2 regions of the Bradyrhizobium sp. G127 genome follow, and region 2 is predicted to be linked to the other one. Evidence: riboswitches for the same ligand, from Rfam matches in the RefSeq annotation. Region 2 holds a riboswitch; the other holds the start of a gene.
The links. A riboswitch is a leader RNA that binds a small molecule or an ion and turns the genes downstream of it on or off. The one in region 2 is predicted to bind cobalamin.
Positions count from the first base shown of each region.

Region 1: it holds a riboswitch for cobalamin, as region 2 does, so the genes downstream of both, LVY71_RS15455 (TonB-dependent receptor) here and LVY71_RS08285 (ribonucleoside-diphosphate reductase subunit alpha) in region 2, are expected to answer to the same signal.

Region 1 is NZ_JAKFGN010000002.1:716,444-725,799, forward strand. It holds gene rlmB (23S rRNA (guanosine(2251)-2'-O)-methyltransferase RlmB) at 1-621, shown strand, start outside; gene LVY71_RS15415 (hypothetical protein) at 689-1,216, opposite strand; gene LVY71_RS15420 (hypothetical protein) at 1,257-1,727, opposite strand; tRNA gene LVY71_RS15425 (tRNA-Thr) at 1,952-2,026, shown strand; gene LVY71_RS22895 (hypothetical protein) at 2,525-2,659, shown strand; gene LVY71_RS15430 (hypothetical protein) at 2,816-3,025, shown strand; gene LVY71_RS15435 (PRC-barrel domain-containing protein) at 3,111-3,659, shown strand; gene LVY71_RS15440 (serine hydrolase domain-containing protein) at 4,074-5,288, shown strand; gene LVY71_RS15445 (TspO/MBR family protein) at 5,298-5,774, opposite strand; gene LVY71_RS15450 (hypothetical protein) at 5,814-6,230, opposite strand; cobalamin riboswitch at 6,325-6,539, shown strand; gene LVY71_RS15455 (TonB-dependent receptor) at 6,731-8,821, shown strand; gene LVY71_RS15460 (His-rich protein BRANT) at 8,970-9,221, opposite strand.
Region 2 is NZ_JAKFGN010000001.1:1,728,139-1,737,494, reverse strand. It holds gene LVY71_RS08290 (ribonucleotide-diphosphate reductase subunit beta) at 1-803, opposite strand, end outside; gene LVY71_RS08285 (ribonucleoside-diphosphate reductase subunit alpha) at 877-3,792, opposite strand; cobalamin riboswitch at 3,905-4,125, opposite strand; gene LVY71_RS08280 (c-type cytochrome) at 4,389-4,787, opposite strand; gene LVY71_RS08275 (bifunctional transaldolase/phosoglucose isomerase) at 5,563-8,403, shown strand; gene LVY71_RS08270 (aldehyde dehydrogenase family protein) at 8,486-9,356, opposite strand, start outside.

The DNA of each region.
Region 1 (9,356 bases), on a different contig from region 2:
GCCCGGCGGCTCGTGGACGAGAAGATCGACACCCGCGTCCCGCCGGAGCTGGTGCATCCCGGCGATATCGACCGCCGGCTCGGGCCAGATGCGGTGCATCAGGGCCTGCTCGCCGAAGCCGATCCCCTGCCCGGCCTGCATCTCGATGAACTGCCGCAGGATGGCATCGTGCTTGTGCTCGACCAGATCACCGATCCGCACAATGTCGGCGCGATCCTGCGTTCGGCGGCGGCGTTCGGCGTCAGGGCGATCGTCACCACAGCGCGGCACAGTCCGGAAGCAACGGGCGTGCTGGCGAAATCCGCGTCCGGCGCGCTTGAACTCGTGCCGATCGTCGAAGTCGCGAACCTGCACCGCGCGCTGGGTGAGATGAACGAAGCGGGCTTCCTTACGGTTGGTCTCGACAGCGAAGGGCAAAACGATCTCAGCGCCGTTCCATTGCACGCGCCGCTGGCGCTGGTGCTCGGTGCGGAAGGCAAAGGCCTGCGGCAGTTGACGCGCGAAACCTGCAGCGTCGTGGCGCGGATGGACATGCCCGGCAAGATCAAGAGCCTCAACGTGTCGAATGCCGCTGCGCTCGCGCTCTATATCGGCACAAGCCGCCTTGGGCTCATGGGCTGACGCGGCACAAAACAAAACGCCCGCCTGCATCATGCAGGCGGGCGGTGCATTCAGATCATACAAACGATCAGTGCATGTGACGATGCGGCTTTGCGCGATTCATGCGCGGCCCATGCGCCATCGAGTGCCCGTGGCTGCGCTGCGTGTAGTAGTACTTCGGGGCGCTGCGATGCGGGCGATGCATGCGGTGGTGGTGATGGTGGCGGCGGCTGAAACGATAGCTATAGACCGCCGGTCCCTGCACGCCCGGCGCACCGTCGTAATAGTGACTGGTGGCGTTGCCGTAAGGTCCGCCGTCGTAACCGTAGCGATAGGGCCGGCCATAGTAGCGTGAGCCGACAACGGCGCGCTCCTGATAGGTGGGCACCGGAGCGAAATTGCCGGGGCCGGTAAACGTCGGGCCCTGATTGACCCAGTAATATTGCGGACCGGCCGGGTCGGGCAGCCGTTCACGGACACCGTACCCGTAGTGATGATGATAGCCGTAACCGTAGCCACCGCACGGGTCCGTCACCACACATGCCTGTGCGGGCGCCGTCGCCATCGTGGCGGCGAAGGCCGCTCCTGCAATCAATCCTGCAATCGTCTTACGCATTACTCTCTCCTGTTGGACGCTTTTTTGTTTGGTGATGTGTCTATTTCAGATCCGGACGAAAGCCGTTCGGGCGGTAACTGGGGGGACGCTGACGGGGCCGGTCGCCTTCGATAACCGTCGGGTACATGGGAATGTCGTATTGCGGCTGCGGCGCAGGCGGCGCGGATTGAGCCGACCAGGATTGGTGATAGCTCTCCGCCGGCTGCGGCAGCGCGCGATTGGCTGGCGGCTGGATCTCGAGGCGGCCATAGCCCGGTGTGCGTCCGGCGGTTGGATAATAATGGCCGACTTCCGGCACGGTGTAGCGGTCCCAGCCGCCGTAAACCCGGTCGGCATTCTTGAAATTTCTGGCGAGCCCCCATTCGCCTTCGACGACCGCATAGGATGCATCGCGGCCGTTGATAATGACGGGAACGCCGGGCTTTCCGGGAATGACGATCAGCGGGCCGGTGTCGGCCAGTGCCGTCGCCGTTGCCGCAACCGAAAATGCCAATGCCAGTGCCACGCGCATGGGAGTCGCCTACAAATGAGGCCCCACCCTAATCCAGCGTCCCTGTGCAGGAGTTAAAGGGCCGGTCCAATCGTCAGGTAAGCCTAACGCGTAAACATCAGCCCTCGTTCAATTGCGAGGAATATCAATAAGATTCTGGAAAGCCGAAGGTTAATGAGTGGTCGGATTTTGGTGGATTCACCGGTCTTGTCGCGGCGCGGCGGCGCTGATAGCTGTTGCCCCATGCCGGTTTAGCTCAGCGGTAGAGCAGCGGTTTTGTAAACCGAAGGTCGGGAGTTCAATCCTCTCAACCGGCACCAAAATCCTCATACTCAGGCCGATCCACCATGTCTGATGCCGGAAAACGGCGTCAACGCCGCTTGAGGCAGCGGTCTTGCCGTCGTCGACATCAGGACCACTTGTTCTCTCTCCGTTCGTGCTGTTTACTCATCGTGCGCGTTGGCCGCAAAACGCTGGGCATGTCAAACTGATGAATCACGAGACGGTTGTGACGAGCCTGCGATGGTAGATCGGCTGAGAAAATCCCTGAAAAAACTTGAGCCCCCTGTATGTGTACAGTGTGATCTCAAGATGAAGTGGTACCGATCCGAAATGCAACCGGGAGCTCCCAATCTGGTCGATCATCATTTTTTCTGCACCTCCTGCGGAAACATGTTCGTTCTGGCTACCACGCTCGACACAAAATCCGTAGACGACGGCCCGGCCCGTCACTCGCTGCCGTTTGCGAGACCGTGGCAGATTTCACGAACAAAACCCGCTCCCTTGAAAGTAGCGAAACTCCGCGTGAGTAGCTTTCGATGAGCGAATATCCGGGCGGCTTTCGTGCGCACCACAAATATATGATCGCCGCGATCGGCGTGATCGCGGTGCTCGCCTTCCTTTACAACCTCGGAATCTTCGACGTCTGGTCCGTGGATCGGGTCGCGAAATAGCGCTGCGCGAAAAGGCGCGGGCCGATCATTGAATGCTCCCCACAAGCCCTGTGAATTGCGTGGACAAGTTGCTGCGTCGCGGAACGGTCACGGTCCCGTCACCGTTTCCAACGCAGGTTGACCGGCGATTCAGGCCCATCGGGGACGAGGACGATCATGACTGATTTCAAGGACCATGACGACCGCTACGAAAACGCACTGGATGATGTCATCGCAAAGTGCGGTGGCGACACGCGGGGTGCCTTGATGGCGCTTCTTGCGGCGAACGAATATCTTGAAGCGGAACTGCATCACCTGCAGGTCGCGATCGAGACAGGAATGGTTCCATTGCCTGCCGCGACAGTGCCGCCTCATTTGCTGAATTGACGCGGCGGTTTAGCGTCAGTTCCCGGAACATAAGCAAGCGGTTTGGGTTCTCCCGTTTCAATCGATTTGTTGAAAGGAGAATCCAATGATTGCGAAATACATGGCAACCGCCTTGCTCGGAACCGCGCTGGTCAGCGGCGCGGCATTTGCGCAGACCACCACCACACCACCGGCTTCGTCGCCGCCGGCTGCATCGGCATCGACGGGCGTTCAGCAAAATCTGAAGGGCAACTGGCGCGCATCGAAACTCGTGGGCCTCGCTGTTTATAACGAGTCCAACGAGAAGCTTGGCGACATCAGCGAAATTCTTGTCGACAACAGCGGCAAGATCAATGCCGTGGTGATCGGTGTCGGCGGCTTCCTCGGCGTCGGCCAGCATGACATCGCCGTGTCCTTCGACAAGTTGAAGTGGGTGAACGAACCGATCCGCTCGGCTTCTGCTGACCGCGCACCGGCCGCGCCGGGAATGTCGCCGTCTTCGACGGCGACCCCCTCCACGACCACGACGGGCGCAGCAGGTAGCGGTTCGGCGAGCGCGACGAAGGACAACTGGTATCCCGACCACGCCGTCATGAGCGGCACCAAGGACCAGTTGAAGGCGCTGCCTGCGTTCAAGTACTCGGATTACAACTAACCACGCAGGCCCGATGGCTTGAATCGCATAAGGCCGGATCGGTTTTTACCGATTCGGCCGTTCGCGCGTCTGCACCCTCAAAGCAACAGCCCCAAGCTGCAGGCTTCAGAGATAGGCGCTGAGGCACCAGGCATTCACCACAGCAGCGACCGCCAGCGTCACGACCAACAGCGTGTCGACGGCGAAGTACTCTGTGGGAGCCAGTCTGAGAATCATCTTGCTCATGGAATGATTTGAACGCTGACCTGCCGAAGAGTCTCGCGCATTGTTTTTTGCCGATCCCCTTGCCTGTTTTCTCTTTTCGAGTCCGATTCTCTCTCCCTACCCCCTCCGTCCCGACCGGTTGTGCGGCGCAGTGTTGTTTTCCGCCGATTAAAACGCACAATGCCGCCCCCTCCTCAGTCAGAGATCACCATGACAATCAAATCGACCGCCAAGAGTCCTGCAAAAAGTCTGATGACCGAATTCCCGCCCGCGCGGGACAAGCTGGTGACGCTCGCCAACTGGCGCACCCAGCCTTCAAGCGACTGGAGCTTTCACAACGTCCGCCGTTTGATGCCGACCGCGAACATCGCAGCATCGAAACATCCCGCCCCTCTGGAGAATGCGCCTGCGGAAATCAGCAACATTGCCTTCAACGGCATCGGCGGCGGCGCAACAACGCTGCGTGACGCGCTTCGCAACACCCATACGCAAGGCTTCGTGGTGCTCCGGCGCGGGCGCATTGCTGCCGAATGGTACGCCGGCGGTATGGATGCGCGGACCCCGCACATCGTGTTCTCGGTCAGCAAATCGATCTGCGGCGCGCTCGGCGGAATTCTGGCGGACAAGGGCCTTCTGAATCCCAACCGTCCGGTGAGCGACTATATCCCCGAGGTTTTGTCTTCGGTCTATGGCGGCTGCTCAGTGCGTCACCTGCTCGATATGTCGGTCGGTATCGCGTTCACTGAGGACTATGTCGATCCTGATGGCGACGTCGCGCGCTATCGCCGCGCGGTGGGCTGGGACGTCATCAAGCCCGGCCAGAGCGCGATGCAGTTGCGCGAGTTTCTGGCCACGCAAAAACCGGACGGCAAGGAGCACGGCCACGCATTCCATTACGTCTCGACCAATACCGACCTCCTCGGCTGGGTTTACGAACGCGCCGCAGGCCGGGCCCTCTCCGATCTGCTGAGCGACTATCTCTGGACACCGCTCGGCGCGGAAACCGACGCCTACATCACGCTCGATGCGGAGGGCGCGATGCGCGCCGCGGGCGGCATCTGCGCCGCGCCGCGCGATCTTGCCCGCTTTGGTGAAATGATCCGGCAGCGCGGCGTGGCGAACGGCAGACAGGTGGTGCCGGGCTGGTGGATCGACGACATCAATGACAACGGCGATCCGGCGGCATGGGCGCGCGGGGAATTCGCCGAGATGTTTCCGGATGCTGCCTATCGCAGCAAGTTCTACCAGATCGACCGCAAGCGGCGCACGCTGTGCTGCATCGGCATCCACGGCCAGTGGATCTACATCGATCCGGTCAGCGAACTGGTCATCGTCCGGGTTGCGGCCGAGCCAATTCCGCTCGAAGTCGAGAATTATCGCGCATGGCGACGCGGCTTCGAGGCCATCGTGCAACACTTCTCGTAAGGGTAACGTTCAGTTCATCGCGACCACGCCTGCATTGAGCGTGGTCGCATAGGCGATCCATGCCAGATATGGCGTGAGCAGCCATGCGGCGGGTTTGTCCGCCCGCGACGCCGCAATCATTGTCATGACGATGGCGATCAAGAGCGCAATGATAGTGACCAGCGCGGTTCGCGTGCCGTGCCAGCCGAAGAACACCGGCGACCATGCCGCGTTCAGCGCAAGCTGAATCATGAACCATGTGATCGCAGATGCACGCGCAGGGGACGGCGCTGCGCGATCCCACAGCCGCCACAGGCTCACTGCTATCAAGATATAGAGAATGGTCCAGGCGACCGGAAAGACCGCCGGTGGCGGCGTCCACCATGGCTTGGCCAGCCCGGCATACCACACCGGAATTTCCGGTCGCGTCACGATCGATCCGAGAATGCCGATACCGACACACAGCAGCAGACACAGGATAAGGCGTCCCGCCGATTTCAAGGTCATGTCATTTCCCTCAGCCTGCACTCGCAGTCAGGCCGCCATTCAGCGCATCAGCTTTTCCATCTCCGGAAATGCAGCGTAAGTCGCGCCCTCGCATAACTCTCCGGCATCTTCAATCATCCGGTCGAATCGTCCGTCGATATACATCGCGGCACGCTCCTTCACGCCGGCATAAGCGCCGCCGCTGCCTCGCGCGTTGAAGCGCAGGCAAACCACATAACGCAGGCGCCCGCCGACTTTCTTCTGCGCAGGCTCGGCGATGACGGCCTCGCGCACGCCGCGCGGATCGTTCAGATATGTGCGCAGGAAGGCTAGCAGTTCCGGGCGGTAATTCGCAGGATATTTCTGATCATCGATGCCGCGATCCGCGGTGTAGGACAGATTGTCGTTGCCACCAGTCCAGGCGCATCCGCCGACGCCCAGCGCGAGCAGGACCGCGGCGCTCCGTATATATGTCACCAATTTGCAACGCATCCGGATGAAGTCCGTGACCATGGGTGTGCCACTGGTTTCTTAGACATTGCGGCATTGACAAGGCAAGCCTCCGCCGCTTGATTGGAACAACGGCACAGGTGCCAGCGTAAGCTGGCCAATAGGGAATTCGGTGCCGCCGTGTTTACACGGCTATTCCGAAGCTGCCCCCGCAACTGTCAGCGGTGAGCCGTTGTCCAATATGCCACTGAGCGAAGGCTGACCAGCCAAGCATGGGAAGGCGGGCAACGGCGACGATCCGCGAGCCAGGAGACCTGCCTGTACCGGTCATCCTTCCGTCGCACGGGGCGTGCGAAGGGGCGGCATTCCGCAGCGGTGACGTGACGTAACTGTTGCGGAGGTTCGGCCGATGGCCCGTTTCCTCAGTCATGATGTCAGGCCCGGCGGCATTCGCTCGCCGTGCACCGTCATGCCTGCGCGTGTTCTCACCGCGTCTCCGCGATCACATGCATCGGCGGGACAACAACATGATTCTGTTTTCTAGATATTCTCCAACGGCGAAACTACGCCTTTCATTCGCGGCGGCGTGCCTTGCGGGCACAGCGCTGATAACACCCGCCCTCGCGCAGGAGGCAACATCGTTGCCGCCCGTCAACGTCGATGCGAGCCGCATTTCTGGCGGCATTGTCGGCGCATCGACATCGGTCATCACCGCGGAGGACATCGCGCGTTCGCCAGGCCAGACCGTTCAGGACGTGCTGGCGACCGTGCCTGGCATTCAACTGCAAAGTCTGTTCGGCGGTGTGAATGGCGCAGGCACCACTGTCGATGTCCGAGGATTCGGCGCGTTCGCAACGGCGAATACGCTCATTCTTATCAACGGTCGTCGCATCAACGATCTCGACCTTGCGGGCGTCGATCTCTCGACAATCCCTCTCCAGTCGATCGAACGCATCGAAGTGACGAAAGGCAACAGCGGCGCGGTGCTTTACGGCGATAACGCCGTCGGCGGCGTTATCAACGTCATCACAAAAACCGGGGCGAGCGTCGGCAAGCCGATCCAGATGCGGGTCGAAGGCGGTGTGGGCTCGTTCAATTCGAGCCAAGGCAACGTCTCCCTCACCACCAATCACGGCCCGTGGTCGTCGGCAGCATTCGCCAATGCCTTCAAGTCGGACGGTTATCGCGTCAACAATGCTACCGATCAGCGCAACGCCGTCGGCGAGGTCCGCTACACCACGCCGGATTTCAGCGCATTCCTGAACCTGTCGGGCGACGACCAGCATATCGGCCTCCCTGGTGGCAGACTGGTCACCCCCCTCATCAACGAACTTGCCACCAACAGGCGCGGTGCCGCGACACCGTTCGACTTCGGCGACAAGCAAGGCGCCAACGCAACAGCCGGGTTCACCAAGACGCTCTGGAATGGGGCCGAACTAATCGTCGACGGCGGCGTCCGCCACAAATTGCAGCAGGGATCGTTTTTCGGGACCTTCGCCGACAACTATGTCGACAGCACCCTGACGACCTGGTCGATCACGCCGCGCCTGAACATCAAGAATGACATCTTCGGCCTGCGATCGAACATTTTGACCGGCATCGATTATTACGACGCAACTTACGACTCCGATCGCAGCAAGGCGAAGGGCCTTGCCCCGATCCACGCTTACGATCTGTCACAACGCACTGTTGCAGGCTACTGGCAACAAACCATCGGCGTTCTCCCGACCACCGATTTATCCTATGGCGCCCGCATTCAGAACGTCAGCATCAGCGCAACGGATCGCTACGATCCCACCGCACCGACACAACCGTTCTATGCCAGCGCGCAGGATGCTCCGCTGAACTCCAGCGAAACCCAGCATGCCTTGCACATCGGCCTTGAACATCGCTTCACCGACAGCTTTGCTGTTTTCGGCCGCGCTGCTCGAGCTTTTCGTACGCCCAACGTGGACGAGCGGGTGGCAGCCGGACCGCATCTCGATCCATTCTTCAATCCGATACCCAGCAACTTCGCCTTGAAGACGCAGACATCATACGACGTCGAGGGCGGCATCCGTGTGCGCGCTGGACGGTTCGAGCTTCAGTCCAGCATCTACGACATGCACCTGAAGAACGAGATCCATTTCAACCCGTTCCTTGGATACAATCTCAATCTCGACCCGACCCATCGCTACGGGAGCGAAACCAGCTTTTCTCTCGCCGTCACGGACACGGTACGCTTGCGCGGCGGTGTCGCCTACACACGCGCGGTGTTCGAGGAAGGCCAGTTCACCGGGAACGACGTTCCGCTGGTGTCGCGCGTCAGCGGCAATCTCGGCGCAACCTGGGATGTCTGGCAAAAATATGCAGTGATCGACGCAAACGTGCGCTTCTGGGGGGCACGGCGCATGGACAACGACCAGCGCAACAATCAGGCGCTCATTCCGGCCAATGCGACGCTGGACCTGAAACTGAGCGGTCAGTACGACCGGTTCTTCTGGTCGGCTTCGGTCATCAACGTCTTCGATACGCTTTACTACGATTACGCCATCGCCAGCCAGTTCACGAGCGGCAACTACAGCGCTTATCCGCTGCCCGGCCGTGTCTACATGCTCAAGGCGGGCGTGACATTCTGATAGAAACTTGAATCTTCAAGGTACGCCAAACAGCCCGGCCCGCACTCATCTCACGATGACCGCGGGCCGTTCTTCTTTCCATGAACCGCTTCGATGCGGGGGCTATGCAATAGCGGCCCAGGGAAATATCAGGAGCGATCGGTCGCAATCAGAAGTGACGATGCTTCTTCACGATCACGACCTTGTGGCCGTGGCCATGACGGTGGGTATGGACCACCGGGCGGCGATGATGGCGATGCTTCTTCACTACAACGACCTGGGCGTGAGCCTTCGCGACCGACGGCTTGACGACGATGGTCTTGGTGACCGGGCCGCGTTCGGTCTTGATGACGGTGGCTGCCATCGCAGGCGCAGCAAGGACCGAGGTCGCAATCAGCGCGGCGGAAAAGATCTTCAGCATGGGTTTCTCCTGTTTCATGCGACCGCCGGTGTGGCCGGGGCAGCGATCGTCGGAAACAACCCTAGGTCCGGCGCGCTGAACTCAATCTGAAGCGCGACTGCGGCTTTCGTTCATCTGGATGAAAGTTTGGCCATG
Region 2 (9,356 bases):
CCGAAATTCAGGTGGATGGATTCGTCACGCAGGATGTATTGGTACTGCTCGGCGATGCCGACCATCTTGTTGCGGCGGCCGAGCGAGAGAATCTGCGCAAAACCGGTGTAGAACCACATGCCCTCGAAAATCACATAGAACGCGACGAGATCGCGCAGGAAGGCCTGATCCGCCTCCGGCGTTCCGGTCCTGAAGCTGGCATCGTCAAGATGCTGGGTGTGCTTGAGCGCCCATGCCGCCTTGTCGGTGATCGACGGCACCTCGCGGTACATGTTGAACAGTTCGCCCTCGTCGAGGCCGAGGCTTTCGACGATGTACTGGAAGGTGTGGGTATGCACCGCCTCCTCGAACGCCTGACGCAGCAGATACTGGCGGCACTCCGGGTTGGTGAGATGGCGATAGATCGCCAGCACGATGTTGTTGGCGACGAGGCTTTCTGACGCGGCGAAGAATCCGAGATTACGCTTGATGGCGCGGCGCTCGTCCTCGGTCAGGCCGTCCCGTGACTTCCACAGCGCGATGTCGGCCTGCATCGAGACCTCAGTCGGCATCCAGTGGTTGTTGCAGCCGGCGAGATATTTCTCCCACGCCCATTTGTATTTCAGCGGCAGCAACTGATTGACGTCGGCGCGGCAGTTGATCATCGCCTTGTCGTCCACCGACACGCGGCCGCCGTTGCGGTCGATCTCGCCAAGGCCTGTTGAATCAAGGCCGGTCTGGTCCGCGGCTGCGGGCTGGCCGGTCAGGATGGGCGGAAGCGTGTTGAGGACCTTGTTCGGTGACGTGTCGGACCAGTCGAGCATGGGGATGTTCCTGAAAATCATTGAAACTGGGACTGCGGCTCGCTCTCCCCGTTCTTACGGGGAGAGGTGAGGATTACTGACACGCCTCGCAATCGGGATTGTCGATCGAGCACGCCATCACATCGGACAGATCGGGCGCCGTCTGCGGCACCACGATGGGCTTGTTGACCGGCAACGCGGCGTGCGACGACGACGACACGGCATTGAGCTTGCCGTCGGTGCCTTTCAGCGTCGACTTCTCGACATGGGTGGCGCTGCGCGAGCGCAGGTAATAAGTGGTCTTCAGACCCCGCGCCCATGCCAGCCGGTACAGTTGATCGAGCTTCTTGCCTGACGGATTGGCTATGTACAGGTTGAGCGACTGCGCCTGATCGATCCACTTCTGCCGCCGTGCCGCTGCCTCGATCAGCCACGCGCTGTCGATCTCGAACGCCGTTGCATAAAGCAGCTTGAGGTCGTCCGGCACGCGGTCGATGGCCCCGACGCTGCCGTCGAAATATTTCAGGTCGGAGACCATCACCTCGTCCCACAGGCCGCGCGCCTTCAGGTCACGGACGAGAAATTCGTTCACCTCGGTGAAGTCGCCGGACATGTTCGATTTGACGTAGAGGTTCTGATAGGCGGGCTCGATGGACTGCGCCACGCCGCAGATGTTGGAGATCGTCGCCGTCGGCGCAATCGCCATCACATTGGAATTGCGCATGCCGTTGAAGCGGACGCGCTTGCGCAGGCTGTCCCAGTCCATGGTCTGCGAACGGTCCATATCAAGGCTCCCGCGCGCATCCGCCAGAATCTCGATCGAGTCGATCGGCATGACGCCCTTGCCCCACAGCGATCCGTTGAACGACGCGTAAGGACCGCGTTCGATGGCGAGATCGACCGACGCCGAGATGGCATGAAAGGAAATCGCCTCCATGCTGGAGTCGGCGAAGGCCACCGCGGCATCCGACGCCATCGGGATTCGCAGCGCATGCAGCGCATCCTGGAAGCCCATCAGGCCGAGGCCGACCGGACGATGCTTGAGGTTCGAGCGCCGCGCTTCCGGGATGGTGTAGAAATTGATGTCGATGACATTGTCGAGCATCCGCATCGCGGTATCGACCGTGCGCTTCAGCCGCGCGTGATCGATGCCGCCTTCGCCCACATGGTTGAGCAGGTTGATCGAGCCGAGGTTGCACACCGCGACCTCATCATCCGAGGTGTTGAGTGTGATCTCGGTGCACAGATTCGACGAATGAATGACGCCGATGTGCTGCTGCGGCGAGCGCAGGTTGCACGGGTCTTTAAAGGTAATCCACGGATGGCCGGTCTCGAACAGCATGGTCAGCATTCGCCGCCATAGATCGGTGGCGCGCAGAGTCTTGTAAACGCGCATCTCGCCGCGCGCGGCCTTCGCCTCGTAGAAGGCGTACCGTTCAGCGAACGCCTTGCCGTACAGATCGTGCAGGTCCGGCGTCTCGTCGGGCGAGAACAGCGTCCATTCGCCATCGGCCTCGACGCGCTGCATGAACAGGTCCGGCACCCAGTTGGCGGTGTTCATGTCATGGGTGCGGCGGCGGTCGTCGCCGGTGTTTTTGCGGAGGTCGAGGAATTCCTCGATGTCCACATGCCAGGTCTCGAGATAGGCGCAGACCGCGCCCTTGCGCTTGCCGCCCTGATTGACCGCAATCGCGGTGTCGTTGGCGACTTTCAGGAAGGGCACCACGCCCTGGCTTTCGCCGTTGGTACCCTTGATATGAGCGCCGAGGCCGCGCACGCGGGTCCAGTCGTTGCCGAGGCCGCCCGAATACTTCGCCAGCAGCGCGTTGTCCTTCACCGATTTGAAAATGCCGTCGAGGTCGTCGGCCACCGTGGTGAGGAAGCAGGACGACAGCTGCGGCCGCAGCGTGCCGGAATTGAACAATGTCGGGGTGGAGGCCATGAAGTCGAACGACGACAGCAGATTATAGAACTCGATCGCCCGCGCCTCGCGGTCGATCTCACGAATGGCGAGTCCCATCGCCACGCGCATGAAGAACGCCTGCGGCAGCTCGATGCGGTTGCCGTCATTGTGCAGGAAATAGCGGTCGTACAGCGTCTGCAAGCCGAGAAACTGGAACGACAGGTCGCGCTCGGGTTTCAATGCGGCGGCGATCCGCTTGAGGTCGTAGCGCGCCAGTTCGGGATCGAGCAGTTCGGCTTCGATTCCGTTTTTGACATAGGCCGGGAAATACTCGGCATAGCGTGTCGCCATGTCTGCCTGCGATGCGCTGATCGGGGTCGCATGGACGAACGAAAGAACTTCCGTGCGCAGCTTGTCGAGCAGGAGACGCGCGCTGACATAGGCGTAGTTGGGCTCCTGCTCCACCAGCGTGCGCGCCGCCATGATGCCCGCGAGCGCGAGTTCGTCCTGGCTGATGCCGTCGTAGAGATTGCGGCGGGTTTCGGCCAACACCGGCGCGGCCAGCACGCCATCGAGGCCGGCGCAGGCTTCGTCGATGATATGAGCGAGCCGTCCCACATCGAGCGGCGCGCGCGAGCCATCCCGCAACGTGACATGCAGCAGAGGCTCGGCGGCGACGGCTGATGAAACTGGAACTGCTTCCGCGGCGCGCTGACGGGCGCGCTGCTCGCGATACAGCACATAGGCGCGTGCGACCTTGTGATGCTCGGAGCGCATCAGCGCCAGTTCGACCTGATCCTGCACGTCTTCGATGTGAAAGGTGCGGCCCTCGCCCGCCCTGCGGGTCAGCGCACTCACCACCTCGTTCGTCAATTGCTCGATGACCTCGTGAATGCGGCGCGACGCGGCGGCCGTATGCCCCTCGACCGCGAGGAAGGCTTTCGTCATCGCGACCGAGATCTTGCCGGCATCGAACGGCGAGACCGTGCCGTTGCGGCGGATGATCTGGAACGGCGGTTCGCTGGCTGAAGCCGCCGCAAGGGTTTCAGGCCGGAACTGAAATAGAGGAGCGGACTTTGCGGCTTCGCGATCGAGAGTGAGAGACATCGGCAGACCCCGTGCATGTTGCAATTTTCTGGGGGCTTGGGCCGAAAGGGCGCTGCATGACGGCCGACATGCGCCGGCAATGCTGCAAGCGACCGCCGGACACCCCGCCCGTGGACGTTCTGGTGTCGCGGCAGGTCTCCTGGCTCACAGCTCTGACGTTGATTTCAGTCTTCCCGATGCGGAGGCCGCACCAGTGACATCTGTCGAAATCAACTCACTGCTTACAGTTGCGGGGGCAGCGCCGGATTTACTGCATCACCATGCAATTCACCGGCTTCCCATCTTCGCTACTAGGCCTTGCGGCTTTGTAGAACCGTGACGCCTACATCTGGTGCGCTTTGCGACGGGAAGTCAAGCGGGGGACAATGTGGAAAACGGTGCAAACAACAAGACACGGCGGAATAAGCCGGGAAATCGTCGCAACATTTTTTTCGGCGAGCGCCTCGCGCGCAAGACGCCGTCCTGTGCGCAAGCGCGTGATGGTCACGAATCGCATTCACTCGCTGCCCACGTGCGCGACGCCGGTGCTTCGCGCTCCGGCGGGTGGGACATTTTCCATTCAGCTTGTGCGGGAGTGAACGCGCGCAGAAAGAAAATTACTTCTTCTTCCCGTCGGCGCCGAACTGCTTGAGGAACGCCGTGAGATCCTTGATCTCCTCGTCCTTCTTGATGCCGGCGAATGCCATCTTGGTGCCGGGGATCTTGGCCTTGGGGTCCTTGATGTATTCGGCGAACACCGCTTCGTCCCAGGTGATGCCGGACTTCTTGTTGGCTTCGGAATAATTATAGCCCGCGACGCTGCCGGAATGGCGGCCGAACAATCCATTCAATTCGGGACCGACCAGGTTCTTGGCGTTTTCGCCAATCTGATGACAGGCGCGGCACTTGGCGAAGGACTTCTCGCCGGCGGCGACATCCTGCGCGCTGGCAGGCGCGATATTCGTGCAAATCATGGTGGCAAGAGAGAGCGCGGCGAAGAGCGAACGAATCATCATCTGGGTTTGATCCTTGAGGCGAGCAGACGGCTGGCAAGTGCTGGCGTGAGGCCGATCTCGCGCAACATATCGGCAGGGATTTCGACATGCCATCCCCTTTTTCGGCATATGTTCCCGCGGCAATCGGAACCGCCGCGACGCGCAGAACTATAGTTCGATTCTGATTTGACACGGCCGCAATATAGGATTATAATCCGCATCGTCCTGTTCGTGAGGGGCGCTTTCTAGAGGGCGTTCGTTAAGCGGAGCAGGATGCGGCGCCTGCGCGATGTGGATTCGCACCCACACGTCCGGGAGGCCGGGGGTCACCGTCCGGGCCAACTACGTGGCTCTGCCGTCAGCGGCTGGACGAGGACAGGATGAAGGCGGAGAAATCCCGCCGGATCAAGGCGCGCCGCGCCCGTCCTGACCCGGAAGTGCGGTCCTCACGCCCGAAATCGCCGCAATGGAGCGCCGCAAGGCGATGCGCTTCCGGATCACCATTCGCCTCGCAAGCGGATGCCGGAAGCGAGACAAGACAAAGTGCGCCTCGCGGCGCTCCATGCCCCTCCTCTTTAAGGGGCGCGAACGAGGCAGGCCTCGCGCGCGCATGTGAGGGGAGAACAAAAGCCATCCTCGCGCGTCTATCATCGCGCGAGCCGAACACGCGTGCCCGTTGCGAGCCGCCGCGCGTATCGCCTCAGGCCCCAAAAAGACCATTTTGAAAACGCGCCATTTTGCGGCAGACAAGGTCTCCACTGCCCTTCCAACCTCGATGTCGAACAGAACGGCGATCATGAATCCAGTCAAAGCCCTCACCCGTCACGGCCAGGCGATCTGGCTCGACTTCCTCGCCCGCGGATTCATTGCCGATGGCGAACTCAGAGCACTGGTCGATCAGGATGGCGTGCGCGGGGTCACATCCAATCCGTCGATTTTCGAGAAGGCTATCGGCGGCAGCGATGAATATGACAGCGCCGTGTCGGCGCTGCTGCGGGAGCGCGACCGCCCGGTGGGCGATCTCTATGAAGCGCTCGCGGTGGAAGACATCCAGCGCGCGGCAGACGCGCTGCGCCCCGTCTATGACGAACTTCAGGGCGCGGACGGCTATGTCAGCCTCGAGGTCTCGCCTTATCTCGCGCACGATACCGAAGGCACCATCGCCGAGGCGCAGCGGCTGTGGGCGGCCGTCGGGCGCGACAACCTGATGGTGAAGGTGCCGGCCACGCACGCGGGCATCCCGGCGATCCGGGAACTGATCTCCCAGGGCATCAGCATCAACGTCACCCTGCTGTTCTCGCAGAACATGTATGCGGAGGTGCTCGAAGCCTATATCTCCGGCATCGAGGCCTTGGTGGCAGGCGGCGGCGACCCGAAACGCATCGCCAGCGTGGCAAGCTTCTTCATCAGCCGCATCGATACCGCGGTGGACAATCAGCTGGACAGCAAGATCGCGGCGGCAAGCGGTGATGAAAAGGCAAAGCTGGAAACGCTGAAGGGCAAGGTGGCGATCGCCAACGCGAGACTCGCCTATCAGCACTATAAGAAGGTCACCGCCAGCGCGCGCTGGAAGAAGCTCGCCGCCAACGGCGCGCAGGTGCAGCGCCTGCTGTGGGCCTCGACCGGCACGAAAAACAAGGCCTATAGCGATGTGCTCTACATCGAAGAACTGATCGGCCGCGACACGGTCAACACCGTGCCCCCCGCCACCCTCGATGCCTTTCGCGATCACGGCACACCGCGCGACAGCCTTGAGGAAAATATCGCCGATGCCGAACGCGTGCTGGCCGATCTCGCGAAGAGCGGCATTTCGCTCGATAGCATCACAGACGCGCTGGTCGATGACGGCGTCAAGCTGTTCGCCGAGGCCTTCGACAAGCTGCTGGGCGCGGTTGCCTCCAAGCGCGCCGCGATCCTCGCAAGCCGTATCGACACCCAAACGATCAAGCTCGCACCCGAGATCGAGAAGGATGCAAAGGCGCTGTCGGAAGCCTGGCGCGCGAACGGCACCATTCGCGCGCTGTGGCGACGCGATGCATCGGTCTGGACCGGCAGCGATGAAAACAAATGGCTCGGATGGCTCGACGTGGTCGCACGCGAGCAGGACAAGGAACAGGCGGCGCGCTATGTCGCTTTCTCCGGCTGGGTGAAAAGCAAGGCGTTCACCGATGTCGTCGTGCTCGGCATGGGCGGTTCGAGCCTCGGACCGGAAGTGCTCGCCGAGACCTTCGGTCAGAGCGCAGGCTTTCCGAAGCTGCGCATTCTTGACTCCACCGATCCCGCGCAGGTTCGCCGCACCGAAGCGGCGATCAAGCTCGACACCACATTGTTTATCGTATCGAGCAAGTCGGGCGGCACCACCGAGCCGAATGCGCTGATGGACTATTTCTTCGTGCGCGCCGGAGCCAATGCAGGCGAGCGGTTTGTCGCCGTCACCGATCCCGGCTCGTCGCTGGAGAAAGTCGCGGCCGCGCGAGGCTTCGCCCAGACTTTTCACGGCGAACCGGCCATCGGCGGCCGTTACTCGGTATTGTCGCCGTTCGGTCTCGTGCCTGCGGCTGCGGCCGGAATCGATGTGGCGGAGTTTCTTGGTCTTGCGGCCTCGATGGTGCGCTCCTGCGGTCCGGACGTTCCTCCGGCTGAAAATCCGGGCGTACAACTCGGTCTCGCGCTGGCCGCTGCCGCGAAACATGGCCGCGACAAGCTCACATTCACCGCCTCGAAGCAGATCGCGGATTTCGGCGCATGGGCCGAGCAACTGATTGCGGAGTCCACCGGCAAGAACGGCAAGGCGCTGATCCCGCTCGAAGGCGAGACGCTCGGCAAGCCGGAGGCTTACGGCAAGGATCGCGTGTTCATCGATCTGCGGCTGAAGGACGACGCGGACAATGCACGCGAGACGGCGCTCGCCGCGCTGGAAGCGGCCGGCCATCCGGTCATTCGCATCGCCGTGACAGGCCCGGCCCATATCGGGCAGGAATTCTTCCGCTTCGAGATCGCGACCGCCGTCGCCGGCGCGGTCATGGGCATCAATCCGTTCGATCAGCCCGACGTCGAAGCCGCGAAGATCAAGACGCGCGAACTGACGTCCGCGTTTGAGACTTCGGGTGCGTTGCCCGCCGAGACGCCTGTTGCCACCGACGGCGCAATTGCGATCTACACGGATGCAGCCAATGCCAACGCCTTGAGCAAGGCGGGCGCCGGGAGCGATCTCGGCTCATGGCTGAAGGCGCATCTCGCGCGCATCCAGCCCGGCGACTACGTAGCCGCCCTCGCCTATCTCGACCGCGACGCCGCCAACATCGCAGCGATGCAGACTGTCCGCATGGCGATCCGCGACAGCAAGCATGTCGCCACCTGCGTCGGCTTCGGACCGCGCTTCCTGCACTCCACGGGACAGGCCTACAAGGGCGGGCCGAACACCGGCGTATTCCTGCAGATCACGGCGGACAGCGCCGCCGATCTCGATGTGCCCGGCCAGAAGATCTCGTTCGGCGTGATCGAGGCGGCGCAGGCGCGCGGCGACTTCGGCGTGCTGGCGGAGCGCGGACGGCGGGCGCTGCGGCTTCACATCAAGGGCGATGTGACGAAGGGCCTCGGGGTCATCGCGGCGACGGTTCAGGGTGCACTGAAGTAGATGGCGGCGGCACGGACAACGGATCGGTAAAAAAGAAATGCCGGCGCGAGCACATCCCGCGCCGGCAATGTTTCGGAGAACCTCAGGCCGCGTTGAAACCCGCGATCGCCTTCACTTCGAGATATTCCTCGAGGCCGAACTTGCCCCACTCGCGGCCGTTGCCCGACTGCTTGTAGCCGCCGAACGGCGCGGTGCGCTCATTTGGAACGCCGTTGAGATTGACGTTGCCGGCGCGAAGCTGACGCCCGACCTTGCGCGCACGCTCGACCGTGCCGGCCGAGACGTAACCCGCAAGACCATAGGGCGTATCGTTGGCGATCTTCACCGCGTCCGCTTCATCCTTCGCGCCCATGATCACGATGACGGGGCCGAAGATTTCCTCGCGGGCGATCGTCATGTCGTTGTTAACGTCGGAGAACACCGTCGGCCGCACATAGAAGCCCTTGTTGACGCCTTCCGGAAGGCCGACGCCGCCGGCAACAAGCGTTGCGCCTTCGTCGATGCCCTTCTGGATCAGCGCCTGGATCTTGTCCCACTGCGTGCGGTTGACCACCGGACCGATGGTGGTGCCCTCGGCGCGCGGATCGCCCGCCTTGGTCTTGTCGGCGACGGCCTTGGCGATGGCCGCGATCTCCTTGATCTTTGCCTGCGGCACAATCATGCGAGTTGGCGCGTTGCACGACTGTCCCGAGTTATTGAAGACATGCGCCACACCGCCGGTCACAGCCTTGGTGAAATCCGCATCGTCGAGAATGATGTTCGGCGACTTGCCGCCGAGCTCCTGGCTGACGCGCTTCACAGTGTTGGCGGCGCGTTTGGCGACATCGATGCCGGCGCGGGTCGAACCGGTGAATGAGATCATGTCGATTCCCGGATGTTCGCTCATGGCGACGCCGACATCGGGACCGAGGCCATTGATCAAGTTGAACACGCCTTTCGGCACGCCCGCTTCA